Regions from separate parts of the Ensifer sp. R1-3 genome, predicted to be linked through region 3. Evidence: riboswitches for the same ligand, from Rfam matches in the RefSeq annotation. Region 3 holds a riboswitch; each other region holds the start of a gene.

Region 1 (7,183 bases), on a different replicon from region 3:
CAAATCTCAACGGGCCTTAGTGCGTTGGGAAGTGATCTACCTGCGGCCGGCATCTCCCGAAGGCCGCGAGCAGACGAGGAAGAACCTGCGGTAGAAGAACGTCCTCAGCCTGTTTCTGAGATCGGCATTCCTGCGCTGGGCCGCCGCGATCGGGCGGCGGGATGGCAACTCTATGTTCTCGAATCCCGCCTCTTCGATCAAAGGGAGAAGTCTTTCGACGGTGAGGCCGTCGCCGAAGGGCAGACGCTCCATGATCGTCGCATGGCGTTCGCTCATGGCCCCGTCGTAATGCGGGTCGTGGCCGATGATCTGCTCGAGGGCAGCCACCGCGATCGACGCCAGACGGCCGAGCGGCGTCGGTTTCGACCAGTCTCCGTCGAAGACGAGCAGCCTGCCGCCCGGCTTCAGCAGGCGGAACCATTCGGCGAAGGCCTGCTCCGGCTCTGTCAGCGTCCAGACGAGATGCCGGCAGACCACCGCATCATAGGTCTCGTCCGGCTCCATCGTGCGCTCGGCATCGGCCAGTATGAAACGGACCCTGTCGTTCCCAGCGTGCTTGCGCCGCGCGACGGCGAGCATGGCCTCGGAGAAATCGAGCGCCGTCACTTCGTGGCCGAGCGAAAGGAGCACGTTGGTCACCTCCCCCGTCCCGCAGGCGAGTTCGAGAACCTTCAGCGGCCTCGCCCCCAGTGCGTCGCGCATCGCTGCCGCCCAGGCGTCGAGCTCCGGCCCCGGCGGAATGCGATGGCCGAAGGCGAGGTCGAACGTTTGCGACCGCTTCGACCAGTATTCGCGGATATCTTCCTTCAGGTCGTGGTTGCGCATGTCCATGGGTCAGGCTCCGACGGCGGCGATTGCGGCAAGCGGACGCGGGCGTCTTGCGCGATAGCGGATGGAGCAGCTTCCGTCGAACTCGTGCTCGACCTCGACCTCGATCCCGAAGACTGCGCGGATGCGCTCGACCGTCAGTACCTCCCGCGGGCGCCCGAGCGCCACCAGCCGGCCGGCCTGCATCACCGCGATCCTGTCGCAGAACATAGCGGCGTGGTTGAGGTCATGGAGCGCTGCGACCACCGTCAGGTCCTGGCGGCGAACGAGGTCGAGCAGGCTGATCTGATGGCCGATGTCGAGATGGTTGGTCGGCTCGTCGAGGAGCAGGATCTTCGATTGCTGCGCCAGCGCCCGAGCAATGTGCAGCCTTTGCCGCTCGCCGCCGGAGAGCGTGTGCCAGAGGCGATCGGCAAGATGCGCCATGTCCACATTTGCGAGCGCCGCCCCGACGATCGCATCGTCCTCCGGCGACCAGGGCGAAAGCGGCCCGAGATAGGGCGTGCGGCCGAGCTCGACCGCTTGGCGCGCGGTGATCCGCTCGCCGGTCTCGGCCTGCTGCTCGACCAGAGCGAGCCTTTGCGCGACCGTGCGGCGGCCGAGCGTCCCGATCGGACAACCGTCCAGAAGCACCTCCCCCCTCTTCGGCTTGCGGATGCCCGATATGAGCGACATCAGGCTCGTCTTGCCGGAACCGTTCGGGCCGATGATGCCGAGGAACTCTCCCGTCTCGACGGTGAGGGAGACATCCTTCAGGATCTCCACCCCACCGGCCGACCATGAAACCCCGCTCGCCGAAAGCGTCATGCGCGGTCCCTCCTTTGTCCGAGTATCAACGCGAAGGCCGGGGCGCCGACGAGCGCCGTGATCACGCCGATCGGCAAGACCTGGCCGGGAATGAGAACGCGCGACAGGATGTCCGCGAGGATCATGAATACGGCGCCGATGAGCGCCGCTGCCGGCAGCAGGACACCGTGGCGGACGCCGACGAGCATGCGGGCCGCATGGGGGATGACGAGGCCGACGAAACCTATCGACCCGACGGTGGATACCATCACCGCCGTCATCATCGCCGAGACGCCGACGAGGGCGAAATAGGTTCGCCTGACCGAGATGCCGAGCGAGGCAGCCGATTCCGACCCGAAGGTAAACGCGTCGAGGGGACGGGCATGCCAGAGACATACGACGAGACCGAGAAGCGTCGCCGGCACGGCGAGCCAGGCATCCGGCCAGCGCACGCCCGAAAGGTTGCCGAGCAGCCAGAACATGATGCCGCGCGCCTGCTCGGCCGTCGCCGCCTTGGTGACGATGAAGGAGGTCAGCGCGTTGAAGAGCTGTGATCCCGCCACACCTGCCAGGATGATCGCCGCGGTGCCGCGGCCGGCCTTCACCGCCAGCAGGCTCACCAGGACGAAAGCGACGAGCGCGCCGATGAAGGCGCCGAGCGGCAGCGTCAGCATCCCGGCACCCACACCGAGAATGGCGACGCTGACCGCGCCAGTCGAGGCGCCGGCGGAGATGCCGAGAATGTAGGGGTCGGCGAGCGGATTGCGCAGCAGCGATTGCAGCACGGCGCCGGAGAGCGCGAGCGACGCCCCGCAGGAAGCGGCCACGACCGCACGGCTCAGCCGGTAGCTCCAGATGATGCCCTCGTCGATCGGTGCCAGCGGGTAGCCGGCGTTCCACAGCCGGTTCGCCACCGTCTGCGCAACGGTCTTGAACGGGATCGCCGTTTCGCCGATCGCAGCGCCCATCCAGAGTGCTGCGAAGAGGATGACGAGCGCGGCGAGAGCCGCGCCGACGCGTCCCGTCCCCGTTCGCCCGGCCAGGGTCAGCACGCGGCTCACTTGCCCAACCCACCCTTGGAGGCCAGCCCCGCCTTGGAGGCCAGCCCCGCCTTGGAGGCAAGTCCGGCCTCGGCGATGGCATCCGCCAGCGCTTCGATGCCTTCGATCGTGCGGATCGTCGGGTTCATCGCCTGCGCATCCATGGCGAACACATAGCCTTTGGCGACTGCCGGCATGAGGCTCGCCACGGGATCGGTCTTCAGGAATTCGAGTTTGGCGTCGAGGCTGTCGAGCGGGTAACGTCGACGTTCCATGGAGCCGGCCACGATCATGGTCGGCTCGGCTTTGGCGATGGTCTCCCAGCCGACCGTCGGCCATTCGTCTTCTGTGTCGATGATGTTTTCGATCCCGAGCGCCGCCATTATGTAGCCGGGTGCGCCATTCCTGCCGGCGACATAGGGGTCGGCATCGGCAGCGCTGGAGAACCAGAAGACGGCCGAGAGCTTGTCCCCGGCCGAGGCGACCTTGGCGCGCGCCGCCTCTTCTCGGCTTTTCAGCTCGGCGACGACCTTCTCGCCCTTATCCTGAACATTGTAGATATGCGCCAGCTCGCGAATTTCCCGGTAGACGAGGTCCATGGTGAAGACCTGCCGTCGCACGCCGTCGCTCGCCGCCGAGTTCTCCTTGCCGGTGCAATCCGAAGGCGATGTGTAGACCGGAATGCCGAGCTCCTCGAACTGCTCCGGCCTCGCGACCACGCCTTCCGGGCCGACCTGCCACTGAAACTGCACCGCCACCATGTCCGGCTTCTTGGCAAGTACGCTTTCGAAGCTCGGATCGTTGTCTGCCAGGCGTTCGACCTTGGCGTTGACCTCCTCGTAACCTTCAAGGACGGGGCCGACCCAGAGGGCGGTGCCGGCGACCTTATCCGCAAGGCCGAGCAGATAGAGGATCTCGGTGCTGCTCTGGCCGATCGAGACGGTGCGCGTCGGCGTCTTGTCAAAGGTGATCTGCCGTCCGCAATTCTCGAGTGTCAGCGGATAGGTCGTCTCGGCAGCGTAGACGGGATGGCCAAGAGCCGCTGCGCCGATGGAAAAAGTAATGAGACCCGCAATGAGCGGTCGTTTCAGAAAGCTGTTCATGAATAGTCCCCGAGTGTGAGGCCGCTAGGCGGCCGTGATGGTCAGCCTGCCGATCGGGTTCGATCGGACGAGTGACGGCTGGACCTCGGGGAAACTGATGAAAGTGTGCGCCGCGAGGCGCGAAAGACGGTCATGGCTTGCTCCTGTTCCGGGCATCCCCGCCCGTGACGTTGGATCGATTTGACGGCAGGTCTCCTGGCTCACGGACAGAGTCGCTCATCTGCCTTCCCGCGCAACGCGCGCAGTGGCTGGCGCCTTGGCGCCACAAGGATGAACGACGATCCGCTTACAGTTGCGGGGGCAGCCACGGTTTTGGTCCCTCTTGGGTCGTCCCCACCGTGTTCCCTATTAATCCCCTCCACCTCACGGGTAGGGGAACCGTCCGGCTCAGTTAATGTGGAACGCAGCCCCCGGTCAAGGTGAAACGCGACGCCGCGCCTTGCATCGGGCTTCAATATGTTATGTTATTACACTCGTCAACAGAAAGTTATGTAATACCATTTCATTCCCGCGCCGGACCGTTCCGATTAGCCTTCACCGGCACCGCTAGGTCAGCATCGGCCACTATGGCTTTAGGCCATCACATGGCCGCAGGATGATGGGTTCCCGGCTTTGCGCCGCGAGTTCGCGGCAGCCGCCGGCATCGCAAAGCGTCCAGCCGGAGACGGTCGCGCCGGAGGCGGCCAGGACGAGTTCGGGAAGCGGCGGCAGGTCGGGCGTCCAGACCCACCAGCGGCCCTGACGACGCGCATTCTCTCCCGGTTCCATTCCCGCACCCGAGCCCTGCACGCGCGCCTCCTCAAGAACGAGACCCTCTGCCGTAACGGCCCAACGCTCCTGCCATTCGGTCTTCTCGACCGAATGGGTCCAGCCGAGGGTGAAGACACCCGCAGCAACGGCGACAACCTTGCCGCCGATGATGCAGGCAAGCGCGCTCATGCCGGTTCCACCGTCTGCCGGCCAGCCTGGCGGGCGCGCCGCCAGATCAAGAAGGCGAAGACCGCGGAGAGTGCGAAGCCGACCTCATCGGTGATCGGCAGCGCCGCCAGCAGCGTGAAGGCGGCCGCGGCCGCGAGCACCCGCTCGAGAACCCCGAGCCGGACGGCGGCGAAGCCCACCACGGCGGCACCCCAGAGCGCGATCGCCAGGCCGGTCTTGACGACAATATAGGCGACGGCAGCCGGATAGCCCACGATTGCGGCCATCGCGCCCCCATCCTGCAGCATCAGCGCCGGCGAATAAACGGCCATGAACGGGATGACGAAACCGGCCGCCGCCACCTTGATCGCCTGGATCGAGATCTTCAGCCCGCTTTCCCGCGCGATCGGTGCCGCCGCGAAGCAGGCAAGCGCCACCGGCGGCGTCAGATCGGCAAGAATGCCGAAATAGAAGACGAACATGTGGCTGACGATAAGCGGCACGCCGAGTTCCAAAAGCGCGGGCCCGGCGATCGACGAGGTGATGATGTAGTTCGGGATCGTTGGTATGCCCATGCCGAGCACGAGGCAGGTGACCATCGTCAGGAGCAACGACAGAAACAGGCTCTTGCCGCCGACCGAGACGATGAATTGCCCGAAGGTATTGGCCGCTCCGGTCAGCGTCATCGTGCCGATGATCACGCCGACGAGCGCGCAGGCGATCGCCACCGGAAGGGCCGTCTTCGCCCCTTCGGCAAGCGCATCGCGGCATATCACCAGGGTCTCCCGGCCACCCTTCAGGAACGCGTTGCCGGCAATCAGCAGCGCCAGCGCTGCGATGATCACGCCGATGCCGAACTGGAAGAAGGCGGCCGCCACGAGGCCGAGGCCGACCCAGAAGATGATGCGTATGACACCGGCGGGAAGGCCGAGCGCAAGCGAACTGCCGAGGATCAGAAGGCCGGTGAAGGCGAGGCCGACCGTGCCGGCGAAAAGCGGCGTGTAGCCGGAGAACAGCAGCCAGACGAGCGCGGCGAGCGGCAGGATCAGATGCCACTGTTCGAGGATTGCCGCCCTGGCCGAGGGCAGTTGGTCCTTGGGCAGGCCGAGCAGCCCGTGCTTGCCGGCTTCGAGATGGACCATCCAGAAGGCGGAAGCGAAATAGAGGATCGCCGGTATGACCGCGGCCTTGACGATCTCGTAATATTCGACGCCGAGCGTCTCAGCCATGATGAAGGCGACCGCGCCCATCACAGGCGGCATGATCTGCCCGCCCATCGAGGCCGTTGCCTCGACGCCGCCTGCAAAGGCCGCCCGATAGCCGAACTTTTTCATCAGCGGGATGGTGAACTGCCCGGTCGTCACCACATTCGCGACGCCGGAACCGGAAATGGTGCCCATTAGGCCCGAAGAAATGATCGCTACCTTCGCGGCTCCGCCGCGCTTGTGGCCGACGAAACTCAACGAGACATCGTTGAAGAGCCGGATCATGCCGGCCTTTTCGAGGAAGGCGCCGAACAGGATGAAAAGGAAAATATAGGTCGAGGAGACGAAGGTCGGGATGCCGTAGATGCCTTCCGTGCCATAGGCCATGTGGTCGATCACCTGCGAAAAGTCGTAGCCGCGGTGGTCGAGCGGCGGCGGCAGATACTCACCCAAAAGGCAATAGGCCAGGAACACGCCGGAAATGATCGGCAGAGCCGGCCCCATCAGTGCCCAGGCGGCGGCAAAGACGACGCCGAGCGCGATGACCCCGAAGACGATGTCGCGCGGCAGTGGGTCGCCGGCACGCGCCAGGAGTTCCGCATATTCGTAGCACTGGTAGAAGGCGACCGCTGCGCCGAGGAAAGCAAGACTCCAGGCGATGATTTTTGCAACCGTGCCGCGGCCTGCCAGCGTCGCCAGCAGGGGAAATACGAGGACCGTGACAAAGCCGACGTGCACCGCGCGCACGATCTGGCTCGCGAAATCGACGAGATGCGCCGCGGTGGCGATCTGGAACACGGAAAAGGCCAGGGCGATGGCAAACAGGATCCGCCCGTCCCATGTCGCCGGAAACGCCCGGGTCAACGCGTCGTGCCGGTGCAGTTCGGCCGACGCAGATCCGCTTTGCTCATTGGTATTGTCGATCATGATTCCTCCCCCGAATTCCTGAAGCCCGTCGCATTCAACCGAATTCTGCGACGCGCTTCAGGGTGTTGTCTGCCCGTCATTATTTAAAACCGCTTTGCGGTTTCGGGAGACATGGGTCAGAGCAGGCCCTTTTCCTTGTAGTAGCGCTCCGCCCCCGGATGCAGAGGAATAGGCATTCCCTTCAGTGCATCCTCGATGCGGATATTCTCCGCCGCCTTGTGAGCCGCCGTCAGGGCGGGGATGTTCTCGAAGAGCTGCTTCGTCATCTGATAGGCGGTTTCGTCGGAAACCTCCGAATGGGTGACGAGAAAGTTGACGACGGCGACCGTCTGCACATCGCTGTCCTGGCCCTGGTAGGTGCCGGCGGGGACGGTCG
Region 2 (7,183 bases), on a different replicon from region 3:
ATTCGCGCCAGTGCTCCGCCACCCAAGGCGTCGGACGGATATAATGTCGCAAGTATTGTAGCGGTCCCTTGTTCTTCCTTTGCTTCGCATCGAAGACTCCCGCTATGTGTTTGAACGCTGTCTTGCGGGGACCCTTGGTTCCGTATCGGCCCTCTACCGCGTGCTGTGGATGCAGACCGCGCGGAAAAATCACGACACGTGCATCATGCGGCAGACGTGGCGCAAAGAAGTAATTGAGCGGAAATGGCCAGCGGCAGTCCTGGCGAAAATGGAGAACCCATTTCCGCGGAAAGAACTTTATCCCCCCAGGCGCCTTGCGGCTTACGAAGCGCTGCTCGTACCGGTACTCGTCGGCCACGCCCTGTGGATCGGATCGGAACTTGTCCTGCAGCGGCACGAGTTTCCCAACGGGAAAGCGAAAGAGGGACGTTTGCCCGAGACGCTCAAATGGTGTGGTTTGGTTTCTCGCCAGTATTATGTCATCCGCCTCCCCTATCTCGAAGAAAACATCCAGCGACGACACGATCACGAGATCCAGATCGAGAAAAAGCACCGGGCCCTTCAGATTTCCCAAGGACGGGCCCCACAGCCGGGCCTTGGGCCATATGCCTCTCGTGTTGGTCGGCATGGTCTCCACGTCGAGTGGAGGCAAGTCTTCGCAAAGTATCGCGGGGTTCAGACCTGCGCGACTATCGGTAAAACAGGTGAAGGTGAAAGGCGGCGTGATGTTGCGAGCAACCATCGCGTAGAGCCGGTTAATAAAGGGGGCTCCATATTTTGTGCCCCAATTGATGCAGATGACTTGCTTCACGCCGCCGCTTGCTGCCAAAACGCTTGTGGTCATTTGCTCCGTTCCCAGTTGCTGCACACTTCCTGCAGCTGTCGATCTCAAATCCGCTAGCAGGCGTGCCGACATGGGCACAAAGACTGAATAAGCGCGTGCATCGCAAGACCCTATTACTTGCAAGCCGCGCATTCGCCAAGGCGGTGCGGCAACTCAAATGAGTTCTCGCCGTCAACGCACGAGTTGCAGCAAATGATACTGTCCAGGTTGTGGCTGGAAATGGACGCTGGAGTGCCGATCTCAGCTCCGTCGAGTTCACCGGCACGCCGCGCCAATTTTGCTATCTTTGCGTCGCCTGTTCTGGTCTGGCCACCATCATCAAGGGGTGCACAGTCGGAATTGTAGAGCACACCCTTGACCTTGCCATCGTTGGAAGCTCCACATTCGCTCAAGTCAGATCAAAGGAGACTTTTCGATGTATCACCTCAACGTAGAAGACGTGACCTGCGGACACTGCGCCGCCACGGTCGAGAAGGCCGTCAAAGCCGCCGACCCGAAGGCCAAGGTTGCCGTCAATCTCGAGGCGAAATCCGCCTCGATCGAATCCGAGATTGCACCCGATGTTTTCATCGCTGCGATTGAAGACGCTGGTTACCGGGCGTCCTTCAAAAAGTCCTGCTGCAGCCACGTCGACTGATTCCCCAGGTTACCGAACAATCACACGCGCCGCGCCGGGGGCGCGCGTGATTGGCAAACAATAGAAACTTAACGAGCCGTTCCGGCAAAACCAAAGCAGGTTGGGAATGGTTTCTTGAACCCTCAGATCAGCGGGCGTATCCCCGCAGCTCGCTGTACTGCTTGACCTGAGCTTCGGTTAGCACGCGCATCATCTCAAGATGGGCTGTTAGATGAATGTAGCGCAGGTTTGCTCTGATTGTTTCCACCGCGCGAAGTTGCGCACGAAGATTGGCCTTGTTGATCGAGCCCTCACGGAACGCAATCTCAAGCGCCAATTCGCCCGCGATCAGTCTCTTTCCTTCGCTCACCGCGTCTTCTCGCATCTTCTCGAAGATGCGCTGCGTCGATGTTTCCTGGTCGACGCTTAAGGCGAGGTCGGCCTTCATTTTCAGCACATGAGAAGGTCCTGGGATGCCGTTAAGCTCGGCGGCTTTCGCCAAGCCCCACCCTCCGCCACTTTCAAGTTCTGCAAGATCGTCCGCCGACAGGCTTTTGATTTCGCTGAGCTCTTGGTTGGCGTATGGCTAATGGTGGACGTGTTCTCCCGCGGCCGCTGGGGGCAGCGGCAAAGTAACGGCCATAAGCGTAAGGAACAGGATTTTCATGGGGACACCAGTTGGAACTAACGAGAGAGGGTGTTCAGCTTGCCAACCGATCGCCACCGTGAACATGATAGTTATCATGTCGGATGAAATTCTTGCCTTTCTTCGGCCGAGGGCCGTCGCGCGTAGATCCTTTGTGAAGGGCGATCACCTCTTTCACAGAGGCGATCCGGTGCGAGTCATGTTCCTGGTAACCGATGGATGTGCAAACCTCGTGCGCTATCAGGAGGACGGCCGCCCTGCGGTTTTGCAGCGTGCCAGGCGAGGAACGGTGTTAGCCGAAGCCTCTGTGTTTTCGGATCACTACCACTGCGACGCCGTCGCCGCGATGGCGACGGAAGTGGTTCTGGTCGCAATCGGCGAGATCCAGCGGCTGCTAAACGAGGACCATGTCTTCGCCTTGGAATGGTCACGCCACCTCTCGAACGAACTGCAACATACCAGGAAGCGCGCCGAAATCCTTGCCTGCGGACAGTCGCAGCCCGGCTGGACGGCTGGCTAACATGGAGCGACGGCGATCTTCCCCCAAAGGGTGAATGGCGAAGACTTGCCGAAGAGATCGCAGTTTCTCCGGAAGCACTGTACCGCGAGATTTCACGTCGCCGTGACTAAGATCGGAGATGCAACTCAGGAGCCGGGCGTCGGCAGCGACTGAACGGCCGGCGGGTTCGACATGGCAGCAGTGACAGAATTCAAAGCACGCCCTGTCCGCGCGCGAATTGATTCGGCCATGCGAGAGCGACAGGTCCGCAGACGTGGAGGCGATCGCTTCGACATGCCGCAAGGTTGGCGATCTTCAACGTTGGCCATTCCTCTTGTCGAGAAAACTTCCGTCAGAGTGCCCTGGGATAATCGCGTGGAATGACGAGTGCCTGAAAGAAAAAGGCCCCACCGGGGAGCCTTGTCATGTGATTGGATTTTCGGTTTGATCGACACCGGCAACACAGGGGCAGCTCGATGACTTACCTCGAAGAAGATTCAGAACGCGGAATTCAGCTCTTCATGGCTGAATATGCAGTCAACCGGGAAGAAGCCCTTCGTCTCATCGTTCGAGACTGGTTAGGCAGTCACGGTTATCTCGCTTTAACCGAGGATGAATCAGAACTCGGCAAAGACACCGCAATCGACGAAACGGCGACGCTTGGCGGGGCTTAGAGCAGCGAGGCGCTTTTTCCCCGCCACTCCTGTATGTTGAAGAATGAAGCACCTTGTATCTCTCCAATTCGGAGCTTTATTTCGTCTCGGCAGGAACACGCGTCGCCGGCATTTGGCAGCTGACCGGAGAGAAGGCAGATGAACCTTTCTATGCGCCTTGCACTTCTCAGCCTCGCCTGGCTGATGGTCGGGCTCGGCATTGTCGGAATCTTTCTCCCGCTGCTGCCCACGACGCCTTTCCTCCTCCTGGCGGTATGGTTGTTTTCGCGCTCCTCGCCGCGTCTCGCGAAATGGCTGATGGACCATCCATTGTTCGGGCCGCCATTACGTGACTGGCGGGAAGAAGGAGCAATCTCACGTCGTGCCAAAATATCTGCAGTTTTGCTGATGAGTTTGGCACTCATCTATTTGTGGGTTGCGTTCGAACCACCGGCAATCGCTTTGCTCGTGGTTACCGGTATCATGTTCACCTGCGGTGCCTTCATCGTGTCCCGTCCAGAACCGCCAAACAAACCATGAGAAAAGCAGCACGCGCGCCGCTCCTTGTTTCGACACGTCCCTTTGCCGGCAATGCATGCGCAATAGGTGCGAGTGCCGTAGCGCTCTCTGAGGGATGGCTCTCAATGCTTCGAGGTTACAGTCGCTTGCGTTTCAAGGACGTTCGTTGCAAGTCCAACTTCCTGCCCGACTAACACTGATATGGCGAGGATGAAGGCCGCAACACCTAGACCGGTCAGCAATTCGACGTCCATTATTACCTCCTGGTATACGCGCCCGAGGCATAAATGCGTTTCGGAGGCGCCGCGGCAACCCTAGGTATTTAGGGAATTTCCAGCGCCTGCCGTTCGCGGCACACGCCTGTTCGATTGCGAATAACACGAACGAGAGCCACAAACTGCGCTCCCTCGCATTTTTTCGCGGCGACCCAAGCGCGGATGGGCGCACATCGAACGAAATGCTAGGACGCCCAGAATCCCATAATAACTTGCTGAAACAATTCCTGACCCTCAAAGTGATGGGCGATGCAGCACCATTGCGGCAGGGTATTTTGGAACAAGTCGCTCGTAGCGGCAGGATCGGAACGTCGCGAGCGGTCATGTGTTGACCCCCGAGGAGATCCCACCCATGCCGACAAACAGAAGATGAAGAGGCTGATCTGGGACTGCCAGAAGGACATCGCCGCGTATGTGACGCCGCAAAGCGGAATTGGGCAGGACAAGCCGCTCCAGATGCTAACTTCCCGGCTCGACGGTGGTCAGGCGGAGAGGGCGTGGGCGACGATTGGCACGACTGGTGGCCGGACGACAATGATGGTGAAGACGCGACGGCGGAACCCCCGTGCCTCGGACAGCGAGACGGCCTGACACAAACAGAGCTGCGGTGGCATTGAAGGCTGATCCGCCGCAGCTCCGACGCGACATATTCTTCGTCCCGCTGGGCTCTCGCCCTCTTCCGATCCGCTTCGAATGCCGCTTACTGCTGGAGAATTGGGAACGGCGAAAGCGAGATCAATTCCGCTTACGCCTCAGATTATCGCCCCCATACCCATGCACTGGGCGTGTTCATAATCACGCCGCCTGATGCAGTCTGATATTGAACATGGGACCACGACTGTAGCGATCAAGCGCCTTTGCACCGGCGAGAACACCCAAGTCGATCAGCGGCTCCAGCAGAATGACGCTCATGTAGGCAGCGCCGAACGAACCCACGGCCGCGAGATTTTCGACGCTGAAGCCGTGGCCATAAAGTGCCCAGAAGGCAACCCATGCAACAATACCGCCCTGATAGGTCGTGGAGAGCGCCAAAGTTTGCCTATATTTCAATTCCACGTATGCGGTCCGAGACGGAATAATCCGCGCGGCGAGCAGACTGGTTGCCCAAAGGGGCACCAGCAACGTAGTTACGTTCATCCCATATTGTGGCAAATCGAACGGCGCAAAGAAAAGCCCTTGAAGAAGCAGACCAGCCGCAAGGCCAACCGCAGCGGCGCCTGCTCCGAACAAGAGAAGAAGGGTTGAACCCAGGATAAGATGGACTTCCGAGACACCAGCAGGATGGTGCGGCAGAACTTCGAAAAAGCAGAAGACCAAAGCCGTTGTCACGACACTGCGTAACACGAGCGCACCGGCACCACCGTCGTTGCGAATACTGTCAGCCGCCAACTTGGCGGTGAGCCCGAGAGCCCCTGCGGCAGTGGCATAACTCAATATAATCTTTGCGCCATCGACGACGCCTGGTTCGATATGCATGTGCTCTCCTTTCCGCACCCACCGTGCGGCGTGGCAGTTGTTGAGGCGTGTCGCCCAAGGTGATGGCAGGTCTCCTGGCTTGCGGGTCGTAGCTTTGTCCGCCTTATCAGCCGATTCACGGCCAATGGCATCCTTGGACTTTGCTCGCCGCTCACAGTTGCGGGGGCAGCCACGGTTTTAGCCCCTGATGGGTCGTCCTCACCGTGTTCCCTTTTCATCCGCCGTTCTTCAGTCGGGCGGAACCATCACATGATCTGGTATGCTCACGCTGGCCAGAAAACAACGGAAAATGTTCTATCCACAAGACCATTCAGGCCTTCGGCTGCTCGAAGTTCGCGCCGATCGAAGATTTGCCGAGGGCAAGGTCATCACCCAACTCGAATACCGCGGCCGAACCAGAGGCCAACGCCCCGGAGTATTGTGGCCTGGTTGCGCGAGAACCCATCTTCAAACAAGATGCGAAAGACCAGGGTCGGACACGAGCGGCTTCCCCTGGAAAGGGCAAATCGCCGTTTGGTTGATCCTCCGCGAATGACGCAAAGGCCGGTGACGGCGGTCGAGACTGGTATTCTATCTTTCCATGCGGCGTTGTTGGGCCAGATCCTGCATCCGACCGGCGAGATCGTTCACGAGCGCATGGCGTCGGCAGAGGCTGCTGTCCGGGGCGGAAGAGGCTGAGTGATGGGCGACACGCTCGATGTATTTCCAACCGAGGTGAAGGCTTCGGCTACTATCTCAAGATGCGGTGCCTACCGTTACCGTCTCGAGCGGCAATGGGATTCGGAGAAGGCCAAGGTCGCCTTCCTCATGCTGAACCCGCCCATAGCGGACGCCTGCCAAGATGACCCGACGATTCGCCGGTGCATCGGCTTCGCGAGGGCTTGGGGCCACGGCGGCTTGATTGTTGGTAACCTCTTTGCACTTCGCTCCACCGATCCGAAGGCCCTTTACGACCACCCTGACCCGATCGGCCCAGATAACGACAGGCACTTGCTCTCGATCGCGCAAAGCGCACGTAAGATCATATGTGCGTGGGGAACACATGGCACACTTCATGATCGTGGACGCGAAGTCGCGGAGAGGCTTGCGTTCTTCAACCCAGCGGCTCTCAAACTGACGGCAGACGGTCATCCCGTACACCCGCTCTATGTGGCTGCGTCCACGCAACCGAAGGAATATTTCGCGCGATGACCACCTCCCCCTCAACTACCGCTGGGAAAACCTCGCGCCCGGATGTCCGCCGCGGCGCCGGGGAAGGCGGCCGCGTGGTCAAGACGGCCATCACCGGCACTGCGCGCGATATTCTGCTGCCCCTGTGCGGGCACCATCCGGAATTCGTCTTCACATATCACATACCAGGCGGCCCGGCCCCGATCGGGTAAGAGTCATACAAGGTAGATGGGAAGGATCGAAGAAGGCATCATTATAGGCCTCGAGACGCGGTGGAGCGCATCAGAGCGAAGGCCAAGGTCGAGAATTTCCGATTCCGCGACTTCCGCCATGGTCTGGCGACGAGGCTCCTGCGAAAGACCAGGAATATGAAAACCGTCAGTAGGCATCAGCCACGCCGATGTCGAGACCACCCGCTATGCGCACGTCCTCGATGAGGAGGTCGCGGAAGCGCACGAACTCAATACCGAGCAGCCGCCCGAGTT
Region 3 (7,183 bases):
CTTTTCCACGCCGCGGGCAGCAACCGGTCTGCCGGAATCAAGCGTGTGGCCAATCTTCTGCAGGTATCCTCCGCCTTCGGCCGGGCGATGGAAACGGTGGATCGCGAACACATGTGCGCCGTGCTCTTTCCGGCTCTGAAAGTTCTTGCGGCCGGAGGCAAGCTCACGCAGGACGAAATTGCCAATGCGGTTGCCGCGTGCGCCGAGGGGTATTCGTTCCCGACCAATCTCGATCGTGATCCGCCGGTTGGCGGTCTGGCGCCCAGGACGCAGGCACAGCTGATGCACGAAGCGCTCGCCGGCGAATGGAGTGTTGAGGCGTTTGCCGAAGCGCTGGCCGATCAGGCGGCGAAAAAGCTAAGCTAGCCGTCTTGGCTTAAGGTCTTTTGAGATCTTGAGTTTATCACGGCTACTGCGAGATGGATGATGGCGTTGGTGCTCTGGTGGATTTGTCGGGGCGTAGGGCGGTGCGGACAAGGTTGCCGAGCACGTCGGTCAGCGTGGGGAGGACTGCAATCTCTCCTCCTCATCTCTGTGCTTGTCACAGAGATCCAGCAGCGCCGCGTCAGCGGCGCGGGAGGAGTTCTTTCAGCCCAAGGACTTGGTCTGGCTGGATCCCTGTGACGAGCACAGGGATGAGGAGATCAGACAAGTAGCGGCGGGTATCCCAAATCTCAACAGGCATTAATGCACGCTCACCAAGGCATATTCACCAACATCTCAAAGGGAGGATCAGGATGAGCACGGACCACGCCCGACTGGACGGGAAGATCGCCATTGTGACCGGGGGCACGCAGGGGCTCGGTGCCACGATTGCCGCACTCTTCGCGGAGCGCGGCGCCGCCGGCGTCGTCATTTGCGGGCGCAACGCGGCGAAGGGCGAGGCGAAAGCTGCCGAGATCGCCGCGGCGACGGGTTCGAAGGTCGTCTACGTACCGGCGGATCTCGAGCGGGTGGAGGATGCCCGTGCCGTCGTGGCGGCTTGCGACCGCGCCTTCGGCCGCGTCGATGCGCTGGTCAACGCCGCAGCGATCACCGACAGGGGTACGATCCTCGACACCAGCCCGGAACTCTTCGACCGGATGTTCGCGGTCAATGTGCGGGCGCCATTCTTTCTGATGCAGGAGGTGATAAAGGTGATGCGGCGCGAGAAGACGGAGGGCACGATCGTCAATATCGGCTCCATGTCGGCGAAGGCGGGTCAGCCCTTCATCGCAGCCTATTGTGCGTCGAAGGGGGCGCTGGAGACGCTGACCAAGAATACCGCCTATGCCGTCCTTCGCAACCGGATACGGGTCAACGGCCTCAACATCGGCTGGATGGCCTCGGAAGGCGAAGACCGGATCCAGCGCGAATATCACGATGCGCCGGCGAACTGGCTCGAAAAGGCGGCAGCGAGCCAGCCCTTCGGCAGGCTCGTCGACCCGGCCGAGGTCGCGCGTGCCTGCGCCTATCTCTCATCGGCAGAATCCGGCCTCATGACGGGTTCCGTCATCTGCTTCGATCAGTCGATCTGGGGTGCCTATGACGCCTCGCCTCATCCGGAGGCGCCGCTCTGAAGCTCCCGCTTGCTTGCCTTGCCTTTCGTGGGGACCTGTGGCCATATGCGCCCGTCAGGTGCCCGCGAAATGCGGGAGAATCGGGAAGCCGGTGCAGTTCCGGCACGTGCCCAACGCTGTGAAGGGGACGTTCTCGCCGAAAAGGGCTCTGAATCTTTTCAGAGCTTTGCCACTGAATATTGAAGCTATTCGGGAAGGCGGCGCGAACGGATGATCCGAAGTCAGAAGACCGGCCTGGCGAGATAGACCGGCCCCGCGCGGACGGCGGGAGGTTTCCGCATTGTTGGGGATCGAACGATGCTGCCTGACCCGAACGGCTGCCTTACGGCCGCCGGAGCTTTTTCGTCGGACGAGCGCGCCGCCGTCTATCGTGCCATTGAGACGCGTCGCGACGTGCGCGACGAGTTCCTGCCCGAACCATTGTCCGAGGAACTGATCGCCCGCCTGCTCGGTGCGGCGCACCAGGCGCCGTCCGTCGGCTTCATGCAACCCTGGAACTTCGTGCTCGTGCGCCAGGACGAGACGCGGGAGAAAGTCTGGCGGGCTTTCCAGCGCGCCAATGACGAGGCCGCAGAGATGTTTTCCGGCGAAAGGCAAGCGAAGTACCGGTCGCTGAAGCTCGAAGGCATTCGCAAGGCGCCGCTCAGCATTTGCGTGACCTGCGACCGGACGCGCGGCGGAGCGGTCGTCCTGGGCCGCACCCATAATCCGCAGATGGATCTGTACTCGACCGTTTGCGCCGTCCAGAACCTCTGGCTCGCCGCGCGGGCGGAGGGCGTGGGCGTCGGCTGGGTCAGCATTTTCCACGAGAGCGAGATCAAGGCTATCCTCGGAATCCCGGATCATGTCGAAATCGTCGCCTGGCTCTGCCTCGGTTTCGTCGACAAGCTGTATCAAGAGCCGGAACTCGCCGCGAAGGGCTGGCGACAGCGCTTGCCGCTCGAAGATCTCGTTTTCGAGGAAGGCTGGGGCGTCCGTTAGATGACGATGTTATTAGGTCGGTCGACCAAAAAACTTGAACGCGATCAATTCCAAGAGGTTAGAGCGGGATGCAGCGGAAAACCGCACACACTTTTCCTCACCCCGCCCCAAGGCCTGTTGAGTTTCGGGATACCCGCCGCGGCTTGTTGATCTCCTCATCCCTGTGCTTGTCACAGGGATCCAGCCAGACCAAGTCCTTGGGCTGAAAGGACTCTTCCCGCGCCGCAGACGCGGCGCTGCTGGATCCCTGTGACAAGCACAGGGATGAGGAAGAGGAGAGATTGCAGTCCTTCGATACGTACAGCGCCGCGCGTCTTATCAGACGCGCTTTGATCTTCTGCATGTTTTTGTCCTTTGATCGGCAACGGTCAAAGGACAAGTCCAGTAGGCCGCGCAGTCGGTACTCAAGGAATTCAAGAGCATCGCCATTCTTGCAGAATGCTCGCAACGGCGTATGTCAGTTTTCCTGCAGCGGCTGGTAACGGGGCCCAAGCGGATGCTTGAGGTCGATCGCGCTCTCTTCCTGCGGAAGGAAGGTCGGACCGACGACGCGGACCTTGTTTTTGGCCGGGTCGTAGGGCCGCTCTTCTATCGGCTTGGCCGGCGCCTTCTTCTCGCTGTCAATGGTTATGACCGACGGGCTGACGACGGTGAGCTTGCCGGCGGAGCCTGCCTTTTGCCCGTTGGCATCCGTTGCGGGGTCCGGGATTCCGCAGCCACAGATGCCGGGTGAGCCGACACTGCGCGCCCGGTAGGCGAAGGCCGTTGGGAGATCGGTGTAGGGCCGGCCCGTCGTCGCCGAAATCATCTGGTCGGCTTCTTCCGTCGCGAGCACATGATAGTAGAGCTCCGTCTCCGCACCCGGGCATCGCGCGCGGCAGAGATCGGCGTCGCGACCGAAGTCTGCCGGCGTGGCATGCGAGGAGATGGGAAAGAAGGCGCCATCGCATGTCCTTACGCACATGGTTCTGAGGCTGCCGGCGAAATCGTCATCCGTGAGCGGTAGCTCGGCCCGGGGGGCGTCGAGCAGAAGCGGATAGGCATCGCTGTCCGGCGGCAGGTCGCGCAGGATGTTCCGGTGAACCTCCTTTCCCTCGGCGGCGCTCGCAAACTGGCCTTCGGCGCTTCCGGCATCCCAGCCCTCTCGGGGCGCTCCCGAGCAGCCGTTGAGTTCCATGGCAGCGAGGATGCGCCGGCGAACGTCGTCGTCACCACCGCCGATCAGATGCCTACGCTGCGCCTTGAGTTGCCGCAGATTCTCCTCCATCCGCGCGATCGTGTCGTCGAGTTCGGCGCAAGCGGCCTCGTCATCGCCGCCGATGACGACGACGCTGTCGCTGCTGCATTCCATTCGGCGGCGATCGTTCTTGGCGCGGCGCAACTCGATGTTCTGGCGGGAGACCGCACCGGTGAAATCGCGCAGGCTGGCATTCGTCGTGAAACCTGTGGGAAGGCCGGCGAGGCGTGCGCCCAGCCGTTCGCAAACGCCGGACGCTGCGGCCGGGCCGGCTGCGGCCAGCGCCAGCGGTACGAGAACCGCCGCGATGCGCCGGATCTTGGATGCCACTTTCGGGGACGCGGACACGTGCTTCTTCCTGCATTGCAGCGGACCGTTGCCGATGTGTCCGCCTTACCGTCTCATCATAGGACCTTGTCGAGATGGCGCAACGGGAAGAGGGCATCTGCGTTAATTCGCAATGCCCGTGGATGGAAGCTGTGGGCCGTGCGATCTGCACGGCCCGGATTATCGGGTCAGGCGGCGCGTGCCGTTTCAAGCGACATCGGGCGATCGAGAACGGTGCCCTCGATGGAGGCCACCGCCTTCATCGTTTCGAGCAGGTTCCTGCTCACCTCCCACGCGATGGCGACCGCATGGACGGAGCCGATCCTGTGCGGATCGGCGATGCGCTCCCCAGGGCAACCCATGCGGCGGAACATTCGCTCCAGGAACACATCGGTGACCGTGACGATATGGCTGATGCCCGAGGCAAGGCTCATTTCGCCCACACCGCACATCAGTTCGGCCGCGGCGATGGTGACCTGGTTCGATGCGCGATCCTGGGAGATTTCGGGATCGATGCAGAAGCGGCTCGATTCCCACACCGACGCACTACGGATTTCCGGATTGTCCCCGAGCAGGATCGGGAACGTATCGTCCAGCATATTCGGACCGAGCGTCGGAAGGAGCCTGAGGGAGCCACGAATCTTGCCGGTGTCCGGCGAGTACGACATGACATAGAGCGGATTGGCCTTGTCGTAGTGGTCGATTTCCCAGTCCCCTTCGGTCTTGACGTCCCATTTCAAGAAGTCGTGGAACACGCGCTTACGCAGCCGGAACATCTCGTCGATGGCCTGGGGGTGCTGGCTGCGACCGTTTCCGTTCACTATCCTGATCATTTTTTCGCTCCATGCGTGATTACGCGATGTAGCGATGCTGTCAGGCTCGGATGACACATGTAACTGTCTATAGTGACAGTTTATTTCCTCATTTTTTCCCAATAGATTTGTGGGGGAATCTGCGAGTGGCCGGTCCTGTCCCGGGCCGGCAACCCGTCAGATGGTGGGGATCAGAGCATGTCGAACAGCGTGCGCTACAGCTTGCGTGTTGGACACTACATTGAGTTTGCGGCGGGCATTGGTCATGAAGAAACGCACCGTTCGCTCGGATATGCCGAGAATCGTTGCGATCTCCCAGTAGCTCTTGCCGGCCGCCGACCACGTGAGCACCTCCGTTTCCCGCCCGGTCAGGCGGAGATCGCGCTCGTCGAGCGCCCCGGCCATCGCCGAATGTTCGAGCATGGAGGCGTGGAAGAGGTTGGCAGCCAGCTGGAAATCGCGCAGATGGCAGCGGCGGTAGGCGGACCACTCAACCGGCGACATGTTTGCACCGATTGCGAGAAGCGCCATGCGGCCCGCAGGCGAGGGGAGCGGTAAGGCCACGCCTTCGGTGGAAAGCCCGATTTCTTCGGCCGCCTCGAAGAGGGGCTCGCATTCCGGAAAGCGGCGCCGCGCTGTCGCCCATTCCACCGGCCTGACGCCGCCGAGCGCAAGCTTGAGGATCGGGTCGATCCTGTAAAGCCCCCTGGCGGCGTAGATTTCGGCGGCGTAGGCGCCGAAAGTGTGATGCAGGCGGCAGATTCTCAAACCATCCGGAAGAGACTCCGCCTCCAGATACAGGAGATGCGAGATGTTGAAGGTTCGACGCATCAGGGCGAAGAAGCGCTCGGGGTCTGCGCAACCTCCATATTCCACGATATCCAGCAAATTGAGGACAGCCTGTTGATTAGCCATGCCGTAACACCGAAACTTGCCCCTATAATAAACATGGTTTACGGCGGCCGGTTTTGTCTAGTGCAATATTTCATAAACGGTGCAGTAATCCCGCTTATGCAATCATAAGTTGACTTTTTGGCCAAATATCGCTGACGCGGCTGCGTCGGTCCCGTGAAAGCGGCGTTTTTCCGCCCTCCAGTGAATGAGGAGGCGCGCCACCCCTCAGACGGGATGGCTTGATTCGACGACGGCCAGCGCTGCCATGTTGACGACGCCGCGCGAGGTGACGGACGGCGACAGAATATGCGCCGGCAGCGCCGAGCCCAGAAGGATCGGGCCGACATGCAGGCTGTCCGTCATGGTTTTGACCACGCCGAGCGTGATATTGGCCGCGTCGAGATTGGGGAAGACGAGCAGGTTCGCTTCGCCGTTCAGCGTGCTGTCCGGCATCACGCGTTGGCGCAGGACCTCGGAGATGGCGGAATCGCCGTGCATCTCTCCGTCCACCTCGAGATCGGGGGCGAGCTCGCGCACGAGCTGCAGTGCGGTGCGCATCTTGAAAGCGCTCTCGGAATCGCGCGAGCCGAAGTTCGAGTGGGAGACGAGGGCAGCACGCGGCGTGATGCCGAAGCGGCGGATTTCGTTTGCCGCCATCACCGTCGTCTGAGCGATCTCCTCCGCGCTCGGGCTGAAGCTCACATAGGTATCGGTGAAGAAGGTCGCGCCGCGTTGTGAGATCAGGAGGCTGAGCGCCGAGAAGTCGAGTACGCCCGAACGCTTGCCGATGATCTGCGATACATCGCGCAGATGCCTGCTGTAGCGTCCCTCGACCCCGCAGATCAGCGCGTCCGCCTCGCCGCGCTTGACGGCGAGCGCGCCGATGACCGTCGTATTCGTGCGCACGATCGTGCGGGCCGCCTCGGGAATGACGCCGAGCCGCCCGACGAGGGCGAAATAATCATCGACATAGTCGCGATAGCGGGGGTCGCCCTCGGGATTGACGACCTCGAAATCGACATCGGGGCGGATTCTGAGGCCGTAGCGCCGCAGGCGGGTCTCGATGATTTGCGGGCGGCCAATCAGGATCGGCTTGGCCGTGCCTTCTTCCAGCAGCACCTGGGCGGCGCGCAGCACCCGCTCATCTTCGCCCTCGGCGAAGATGACGCGGTTCTTCGCCGCGTTCTTCGCTGCAGCAAAGACCGGCTTCATGATGAAGCCGGAGCGGAAGACGAAACGGTTGAGCTTGTCGAGATAGGCGTCGAAGTCCTGGATCGGACGCGTGGCGACGCCGCTTTCGGCCGCCGCCTTTGCAACGGCCGGCGCAATGCGCAGGATCAGCCGCTGATCGAAAGGCGAAGGGATCAGATAGT
Region 4 (7,183 bases), 1.1 Mb from region 3:
CCGGTTCGTACCGGGAGAAAGCCGGTGCCGGCGCATAGCCGCCGATTCGCCCGTCGAGAGCCTTGAGGCAGGCGAAGACTGGGTCTGGCTGCACCTCGCGCTCAGCGACGCACGCACACCGGCGCTGATCGAGCGCATCGGAAATCTCCCGCAGGAGGCAATCGCCACCCTGACGAGTCACGACACGCAGGCCGCGATCACGGTGGCGGACGACGTCGTGCACGGCACTCTGGTCGATTTCGAGCGGACATTCGATGCGGTGACGCAGACGATCGGCTGGCTTCATTTCGCCGTCAGCGACCGGATGATCATCACCACGCGCCTGCACCCGCTGAGAAGTGTCGATCGCGTGAAAGCGGCCGTGGAGAAGAGCGCCAGATGCCGCCGCCCTATCGACCTCTTCGAGATGCTCGTCGTGGAGTTCCAGCGCACTCTGATCACGCTGGTGCTCGAGCTGACGGAGGAATTGAACGTCATAGAGGACCATGTCTATGGGGAGGCCGGGCACAGCAAGCAGCCGGGCCTGGCGCCATTGCGCCGGACCGTCGTGCGGCTGCACCGGCACCTGCGGACGGTGCTCGCCCTGTTGCGCCGGGCCGGAGCCCTGGAAGAGGACGAGGTGCCGCCGGGCTTTATCGACGTGGCCGAGAGACTTTCGGATCGGCTGGAGGCCGTCGACCGGGATGTCTTCGCCCTCCAGGAACGCGCGAGGCTGCTGCACGAGGAAATCGACAGCAAGATTTCCTCGGAAACGAATCGTCACCTCTATATCCTCTCGCTGATGACCGCCTTCCTGCTGCCGCCAACGCTCGTCACCGGCTTCTTCGGCATGAACACGGGGGCGCTCCCCTTTTCCGAGGGCAGCGGCACCGCTTTTGCGGGCATGCTCATTGCCTCGTCCATGGGCCTTGCCTGGATCGTCCTCAAGCGCATCGGCATTATCTGAGAGGCGACCGCTCAGCTATAGGGCGAATAGCACTGCCGGCGGGGCCGTTGCCTTGGGGAGAAACCGGCTGGCTCGCAGTTATGCGGTCTGCCGACGGCATCGTTTGGGAGGCGTGAAGGTCAAGCCGCTTGTCGTCTCCCCCCTTGTGGGGGAGAATACCTGCGGCGAGCTCTCGCTTCCGCTTCTGCGTTCTGCCCGTGACATCGTTTTGGCATGCGAAGGTCGAACCGCTTATCGTCTCCCCCAAGGCAATGGTCCCGCGGGAGGGTCAGATGTGTATATGCCCTAGCTTCAGCTATAGGGCGAATAGCACTGCCGGCGGGGGCCGTTATAGGGTTGATAGCTGTTGTCGTAGGCCCTGTAAGAGCGATAGCGATCATAGCACCATTGGACATGCCGGCTGCCGTAACGGACCGGCGGGCGGTAAGCGGGACGGCGCTCGATTACGATTCCGAAAGCAGCCGGCGGGTACCACCAGCCCCGGTAATAGCGATAGCCGGGGCGCTGGTAGCGGTAACCACGGTGACCGTTGTAATAATAGAAGTCGCCATACCGGTAATAGCCACGCCTCGGCGCATACTGAACGTCCGTGACGGCGCTCTCGGCGGCAACCCGCGGGGGCAGAGGCGTGAAAGCCTGCGACGGCACCGCCGATGCCGCCAGCACGATCGCTGCAAGCGCGCCCGAAAGCCATTTGCGTGACATCATTTCCTCCTCGCATTCGATTCGCGTACAACCGGCCCTTGCAGGGGCGATATACCAAGACTAGAGCAGAAATCGCCGGAAGCAACTGCTGCGCGCGGATGCAGCAATGGAAAAATCCCTCCGTCGGTACAATCCTGGGCGGAATCGGGCCGTCGACTTTGCCTCTTGAGGTCGGTGTACAGAAGTGTTCGCCTCGCGCAGATTGGGGCCGGGGCTGAGATTTACGACCTCTTAACGCTAAGTCGGCAATCTCAGAGAATGGAAAAGCGGGGAATCTCGATCATAGGGATGATCTTGCGCCTGGCGGTCCTCATGGGCCTGACCTTCGCGGCGGCGAACGCACGCGCTAGCGAAGTGGAGCCGTGGAAAGAGCGGCGGAACGCCATTGTCGTCGACGCTTACGAGCTGAACAGCATCGACTGGGAAGCCATGCTGAAGGACAAGCGGATCGCGGGCTTCATCGCGAAGGCTTCCGACGGCCTGCCGGAAAGCTACACCTGTACCGGTGACCACGGCGGCGATACGGTTGCCCATTGCAGGACGATGTGGCGCAAATATGCGGTCAGCCGCGAACTCTATCAGACGCGCCGGATGCTCGCGCGCTCGCATGGTCTGCTCTGGGGCGCCTATCATCTGGCAAGGCCTGGCAACCCCGTCGATCAGGCGAACCACTTCATCGACTATGCCGATCCGCGCGACGACGAGCTGATGGTGCTCGATATCGAAGGGATCGATCCGGAAAAATACATGTCGCTCGAAGACGCCGCGATCTTCGCCGGCCATGTGAAGGCCCGGACGGGGCGCTATCCCGTCCTCTACACCAACCACGCAACCGCGAAACACATTGCCGCCAACCGCTTCAAGCATCGGCTTCTTTCGCGCCTTCCGCTCTGGTATGCGCGCTACAAGCCCGATATCCGTAAAGTCTTTCCGATGGGAAACTGGGACCGCTATGCGCTCTGGCAATTCTCCTCGGCGCATAATTGCGGAAAGAAGCGCTGCCCCTATCGGGTGCCCGGCACCCTCGACGATATAGACGTGAATGTCGCAGCGATGAGTGCATCGGCACTGAAGAGCGTCTGGCCTCACGGCGCGCTTCTTCCGGAGAAGCCGCCGGTGCTCACTGTTATCGCCTCGGCCACCGTCGGCACGATCCCGGCGCTGAACGCAAATGCAACGGCCACTCTTTCGCGGCCGCTCGTCATAAGCCGCGCCGAGGCGGAGAGCGGATCAGGAGCCGGCGCCGACGAGACGGTTACCGGCTCCATCGCCGTCAGGGCCGCCGAGGCACGCCTGCCCTACCAATCCGAGCGGCGTTAACTCAGGCCTCGATCTGGACGTCGCTTGTCGGCCGCGAACAGCAGGCGAGGATGTAGCCCTCCTCGATCTCGTCGTCGAGAATGCCGCCATTGTGGTTCATCTCGACGTCGCCGGCGATCTTCAACACCCGGCACGTTCCGCAGATGCCGCCCTCGCAGGCGGCCCCGATCCTGACACCGTTGGCGCGGGCCGTCTGCAGGATCGTCTGGCCGGGAACGGCGGTCGCTTCCTTGCCGCTCATGGTAAAGGTCACCCGCGCCGCCCCGGCCCCTGCATCGGCGGTAGGCCCGGCCCGAATTGCAAGCTCCTCGGCCGCTGGCGCCGCGGCGGGCTGGAAACTCTCCTGGTGATAGCGGGCCATGTCGAAGCCCGCCGCTTCCAGCATTGCCCGAACATTGCCCATGAACGGCTCGGGCCCGCAGCAGAAGACGGTTCTTTCCAGGAAATCCGGTGCGAGCATCGGCAACTTCGCCGCGTCGATGCGGCCGCGCAGACCATGCCAGCCATGCCGCGCCTCATGCCCCTCCACGAGGAAGCCGAGATTGAGCCCCGGCATCTGACGGGCGAGAACTTCGAGCTCCGATCTGAAGAGGAGATCGTCCGGGCGCCGGGCGCAGGAAATGAAGGTGACATCCGTTTCCGGCGCGCAGTCGGCCATCCAGCGCGTCATCGACATCATCGGCGTGACGCCCGACCCCGCCGATATGAAGAGATATTTTTCACCGGGATGACGGACGAAGCTGAAGTCGCCGAGCGGCCCGAACGCCTTGAGCATCATGCCCGGCTTCAGATTGTCGAACATCCAGCGGGTGCCGATGCTTCCGGGCTGCGCCTTGACCGTGACCGCGACCGAAAGCGGGCGCGATGGCGAGGATGACAGCGTATAGGTGCGCATCACCGGCTCGGCTGCGACGGGCAGTTCGAGTGTCACGAACTGCCCCGGCAGGTAGCGGAACCAGGCCGGCTTGTCGGAGCGGAAGGTGAAGGTCATCACGTCAGCGGTTTCGGCTACGGCCGACATGCACTCCAGCATGTGCTGACGGTCTCTCCAGGGGTCGAGCTCGTCGAAATGGTGAAAGGAGCGAGGCATTTCCATCGTCATGCCACCCGCGAGAGATGCGCGGCCCCGCCCTGAAGGCGGTCCAGCATGAAGCTCGAATACCACTCGACGAACTGCATGACGCCGCCCTCGTGTTCGGCGGAATAAGGACCCGGCTCATAGGCGGGCGAGCGGATTCCGAAGGCGTTTTCCTCGACGATCTGCCGGTCCTGATCGTTGGTCTCCGTCCAGACGTGCGTCAGCTCGTCTATCGTGTAGTCGACGCCCTCCACCGCATCCTTGTTGACCAGCCATTTGGTCGTAACCTCAGTCAGTTCCGGCCCGAGCGGCAGAACGCGGAAGGTGATCGCATGGTCGCCGAGAATGTGGTTCCAGGTCGTCGGATAATGGAAGAGGAGCAGCGTCCCGATGCCATCGGCGTCTACGCCGATGGAGAGTTGCTTGCGGACAGCCTTCTGTCCGGACATCGTATAGCTCTCGGCGCCGTTGATCAGCGGCATTCTCGTCATGCGGAACTGGCCCGTGGGCGCGATCTTGAAGGCGCTCGGAAGGCCCGCCGCCTCGCATTTCTGCCAGTGGGCGCCGATTTCCGGATCGTTCATCGCCCCCTGGACACCGGTTACGGTCGGCGCTTCCGGATAGGTACGGCAGAGTTCCGGATGATTGGCGGCGCAGTGGTAACACTCGCGATTGTTCTCCCAGACCAGCTTCCAATTGCCCTTCTCGACGATGGTGCTTTCGAAGGCGACCTTCGTTTCCCCCAGGCGATGCGGCGCGAGATAGGCCGCGACCGTCTCGCGGAACGGCCGGAAGTCCATCGGGTGTTCGGCAAGACTGATGAAGATGTAACCGCCGACGGTCTCGCAGTGGATCGGCTTCAGACTGTGCTCGGCCGGGTCGAAGCCCTCGGGCATCTGCCGCGCGAAGAGCAGGCGGCCGTCGAGTTCGTAAGTCCACTGGTGGTAGGGACAGACGAGTTTGGCGGATGAGCCTTTGTGCTGCGTGCAGACGCGCGAGCCGCGATGGCGGCACGAATTGTGCAGTGCCCGGACCGCGCCCTGCCTGTCTCGAACGATAACGACCGGGTAATCGCCGACCTGCACCGTGAAATAGTTCCCCGGCCGCGGGACTTCGCAATCATGGCCGATGAACAGCCAATCCTTGTACCAGATCTGCTCCAGGTCCTGACGGTAATAATCGGGATCGACGTAGAAGGCGCGGTCGAGGCTGTAGCCTTCGCGACGGGTCTTCAGCTTGCGCAGCATTTCGGTCTGAATTTCCATGCCCTTGTCCTCGTTTTTCCGCCGTTTCGGAGAGGCAGGACTGGAACCCGCGCCGGCCGCGTGGACCCGCAACGCAATTGGCTCCGATCCGGCTGCCCGCCGCAACCAGCTACGGTCTATTTCTGCTTCAAGGCTGGTTTCCGGGCTCTGGAGCCGTCCGCAAGGGACCTGCCCGGCGCCTTCCCGGACGCGGTGTCCAGTGGCCTTCTGCCGTGGCTGTTCGCTCCACCACCGTTGCGGGGGCAGCGCCGGGATTTGACCGGCTTCCCAATTCTCCGCCCTCCCTTCGAGGCGGCACCTTGAGTGTCCTCATCTAAGCCTGAGGACCGGCCCGGCAACTGCCAATAGACGACATCCGATTCCAGAAAGACGACAGCCAGGCGCGACACAATCGGCACGAAGGCATGCAATATTATCCATAACAAACAAGGAAGTAGATGAATCCCTGCGCAGCTGGCGGATTTTTCGGCAGCGCCGTTCATGGCGCGAAGGCGAGTGGCCATTCTGCGACACGGCCCGCCAACACAAGGGTCTGATCGATGCCGGCCCGGACATACCGGGACCAATTCGTTAACTGAGATGATTTAACGTTCGCCGCGATCAACCCGCTTGCGGACAGGATGGCGCGACGACGCCCATGGCAAAACTCCGATATTACGACGCTGCCGACAAGGCGGCCGCGCCGCCGAAAGCCAAGGCTCACACCGAGTTCCTGCGGACCGGCCGGATCGATAGACGCCGGTGGATGCCGAACGAGCGTCAGTATCTGAGTTATGCCGAGGTGGCGCAGCAGACGGCGCGGAAGCTGACGACAGCGGGCGAGACGACCCACAGGCGAATCAACGGGTTTCATGCCTCGATCCAGTTCCCGAAGATGGTTTTCCATCGCACGCTCCCCAGCAGTCCGCATCTCGGCTATTGCCACGTGACCGCCGCGAATACCTGCCTCGCCAACGGGCATGAGATCACCTGGTCCTTTTATTTCGCGAACTTCTTCTGCGAGCTCGGGAACGAGACCCATTTCTTCGACCGTATCCAGCCGGGCTACTCGCGCATGTATTTCGCCGTCGCGATCGAGCCCGACGCCGGCGAGGAACGGATCGTCGTCAACCGCAACGTGCGCGGCAACGGGCTGATTTTCCGGACGCAGGATCCGAAGGTGGCGCTGAAGAACGTGCTGATGCTCGGCGCACGCGACGAAGCCTTGCGCCGGATCGTTCGCAGCCTTTGACAAAGAAAATCGTTCTGTTTTTGCGGTCGCTCCGTTAAGGAAGCGACGGAAAGGATCAGAACGCCATGGCCGAAATCATCGACACGCGCATCGAACCTGAGCGGGCAATCGAGAAAGCCTGCGCGGTTCTTTCGGACGGCGAACCGGTCGCGATCCCGACGGAGACCGTATACGGCCTTGCCGCCGATGCCACGACCCCCGATGCGATCAGCCGCATCTATGAGATGAAGGGGCGGCCGCGGTTCAATCCGCTGATTTGCCACGTCTGCGATCTGGCGATGGCAGAGGCGCATGTGACCTTCGATCCGGTTTCGAGACGTCTGGCCGAGGCCTTCTGGCCCGGCCCCCTCACGCTGATCCTGCCGCAGCGGCGGGAGAGCACCGTGCACACGCTCGCATCCGCCGGTCTCGATACGCTCGGAATTCGCATGCCCGACGGCTTCTCGCGCCGGGTGATCGCCCGGTTCGGGCGGCCTTTGGCAGCGCCGAGCGCCAACACCTCGGGCAAGATCAGCCCCACCAGTGCGGCCCATGTGCAGGCGGATCTCGGTTCCAGGCTGAAGCTCATCCTCGACGCGGGGCCGGCCGCGATCGGCCTGGAATCGACCATCGTCAAGGTCGAGAACGGAAGGTTGCGG

What was found. A riboswitch is a leader RNA that binds a small molecule or an ion and turns the genes downstream of it on or off. The one in region 3 is predicted to bind cobalamin.
Region 1: linked by a shared signal. The riboswitch ahead of M1D43_RS17370 (ABC transporter substrate-binding protein) and the one ahead of bluB (5,6-dimethylbenzimidazole synthase) in region 3 are both predicted to bind cobalamin.
Region 2: linked by a shared signal. The riboswitch ahead of M1D43_RS19830 (energy-coupling factor ABC transporter permease) and the one ahead of bluB (5,6-dimethylbenzimidazole synthase) in region 3 are both predicted to bind cobalamin.
Region 4: linked by a shared signal. The riboswitch ahead of M1D43_RS09255 (aromatic ring-hydroxylating oxygenase subunit alpha) and the one ahead of bluB (5,6-dimethylbenzimidazole synthase) in region 3 are both predicted to bind cobalamin.

What each region holds. Positions count from the first base shown of each region.
Region 1 is NZ_CP096516.1:13,089-20,271, reverse strand. Features, by position in the region: gene M1D43_RS17385 (class I SAM-dependent methyltransferase) at 37-831, opposite strand; gene M1D43_RS17380 (ABC transporter ATP-binding protein) at 835-1,635, opposite strand; gene M1D43_RS17375 (FecCD family ABC transporter permease) at 1,632-2,675, opposite strand; gene M1D43_RS17370 (ABC transporter substrate-binding protein) at 2,672-3,757, opposite strand; cobalamin riboswitch at 3,926-4,155, opposite strand; gene M1D43_RS17365 (DUF1850 domain-containing protein) at 4,322-4,696, opposite strand; gene M1D43_RS17360 (TRAP transporter permease) at 4,693-6,807, opposite strand; gene M1D43_RS17355 (TAXI family TRAP transporter solute-binding subunit) at 6,924-7,183, opposite strand, start outside.
Region 2 is NZ_CP096516.1:519,596-526,778, reverse strand. Features, by position in the region: gene M1D43_RS19870 (hypothetical protein) at 1-844, opposite strand, end outside; gene M1D43_RS19865 (heavy-metal-associated domain-containing protein) at 1,260-1,481, shown strand; partial or broken gene M1D43_RS19860 (hypothetical protein) at 1,609-2,205, opposite strand; partial or broken gene M1D43_RS19855 (Crp/Fnr family transcriptional regulator) at 2,204-2,736, shown strand; gene M1D43_RS19850 (hypothetical protein) at 3,082-3,279, shown strand; gene M1D43_RS19845 (YbaN family protein) at 3,418-3,798, shown strand; gene M1D43_RS19840 (hypothetical protein) at 3,900-4,031, opposite strand; gene M1D43_RS19835 (hypothetical protein) at 4,422-4,643, shown strand; gene M1D43_RS19830 (energy-coupling factor ABC transporter permease) at 4,848-5,528, opposite strand; cobalamin riboswitch at 5,576-5,790, opposite strand; gene M1D43_RS19825 (DUF1643 domain-containing protein) at 6,210-6,719, shown strand; gene M1D43_RS19820 (hypothetical protein) at 7,077-7,183, opposite strand, start outside.
Region 3 is NZ_CP096515.1:798,655-805,837, forward strand. Features, by position in the region: gene M1D43_RS03875 (phytanoyl-CoA dioxygenase family protein) at 1-366, shown strand, start outside; gene M1D43_RS03880 (SDR family oxidoreductase) at 738-1,559, shown strand; cobalamin riboswitch at 1,599-1,811, shown strand; gene bluB (5,6-dimethylbenzimidazole synthase) at 1,857-2,540, shown strand; gene M1D43_RS03890 (DUF2865 domain-containing protein) at 2,998-4,125, opposite strand; gene M1D43_RS03895 (acyl-homoserine-lactone synthase) at 4,293-4,937, opposite strand; gene M1D43_RS03900 (helix-turn-helix transcriptional regulator) at 5,094-5,831, opposite strand; gene M1D43_RS03905 (NADP-dependent malic enzyme) at 6,036-7,183, opposite strand, start outside.
Region 4 is NZ_CP096515.1:1,907,450-1,914,632, forward strand. Features, by position in the region: gene M1D43_RS09235 (transporter) at 1-946, shown strand, start outside; gene M1D43_RS09240 (BA14K family protein) at 1,238-1,651, opposite strand; gene M1D43_RS09245 (glycoside hydrolase family 25 protein) at 1,910-2,971, shown strand; gene M1D43_RS09250 (FAD-binding oxidoreductase) at 2,973-4,073, opposite strand; gene M1D43_RS09255 (aromatic ring-hydroxylating oxygenase subunit alpha) at 4,070-5,314, opposite strand; cobalamin riboswitch at 5,429-5,631, opposite strand; gene M1D43_RS09260 (DUF6656 family protein) at 5,952-6,545, shown strand; gene M1D43_RS09265 (L-threonylcarbamoyladenylate synthase) at 6,611-7,183, shown strand, end outside.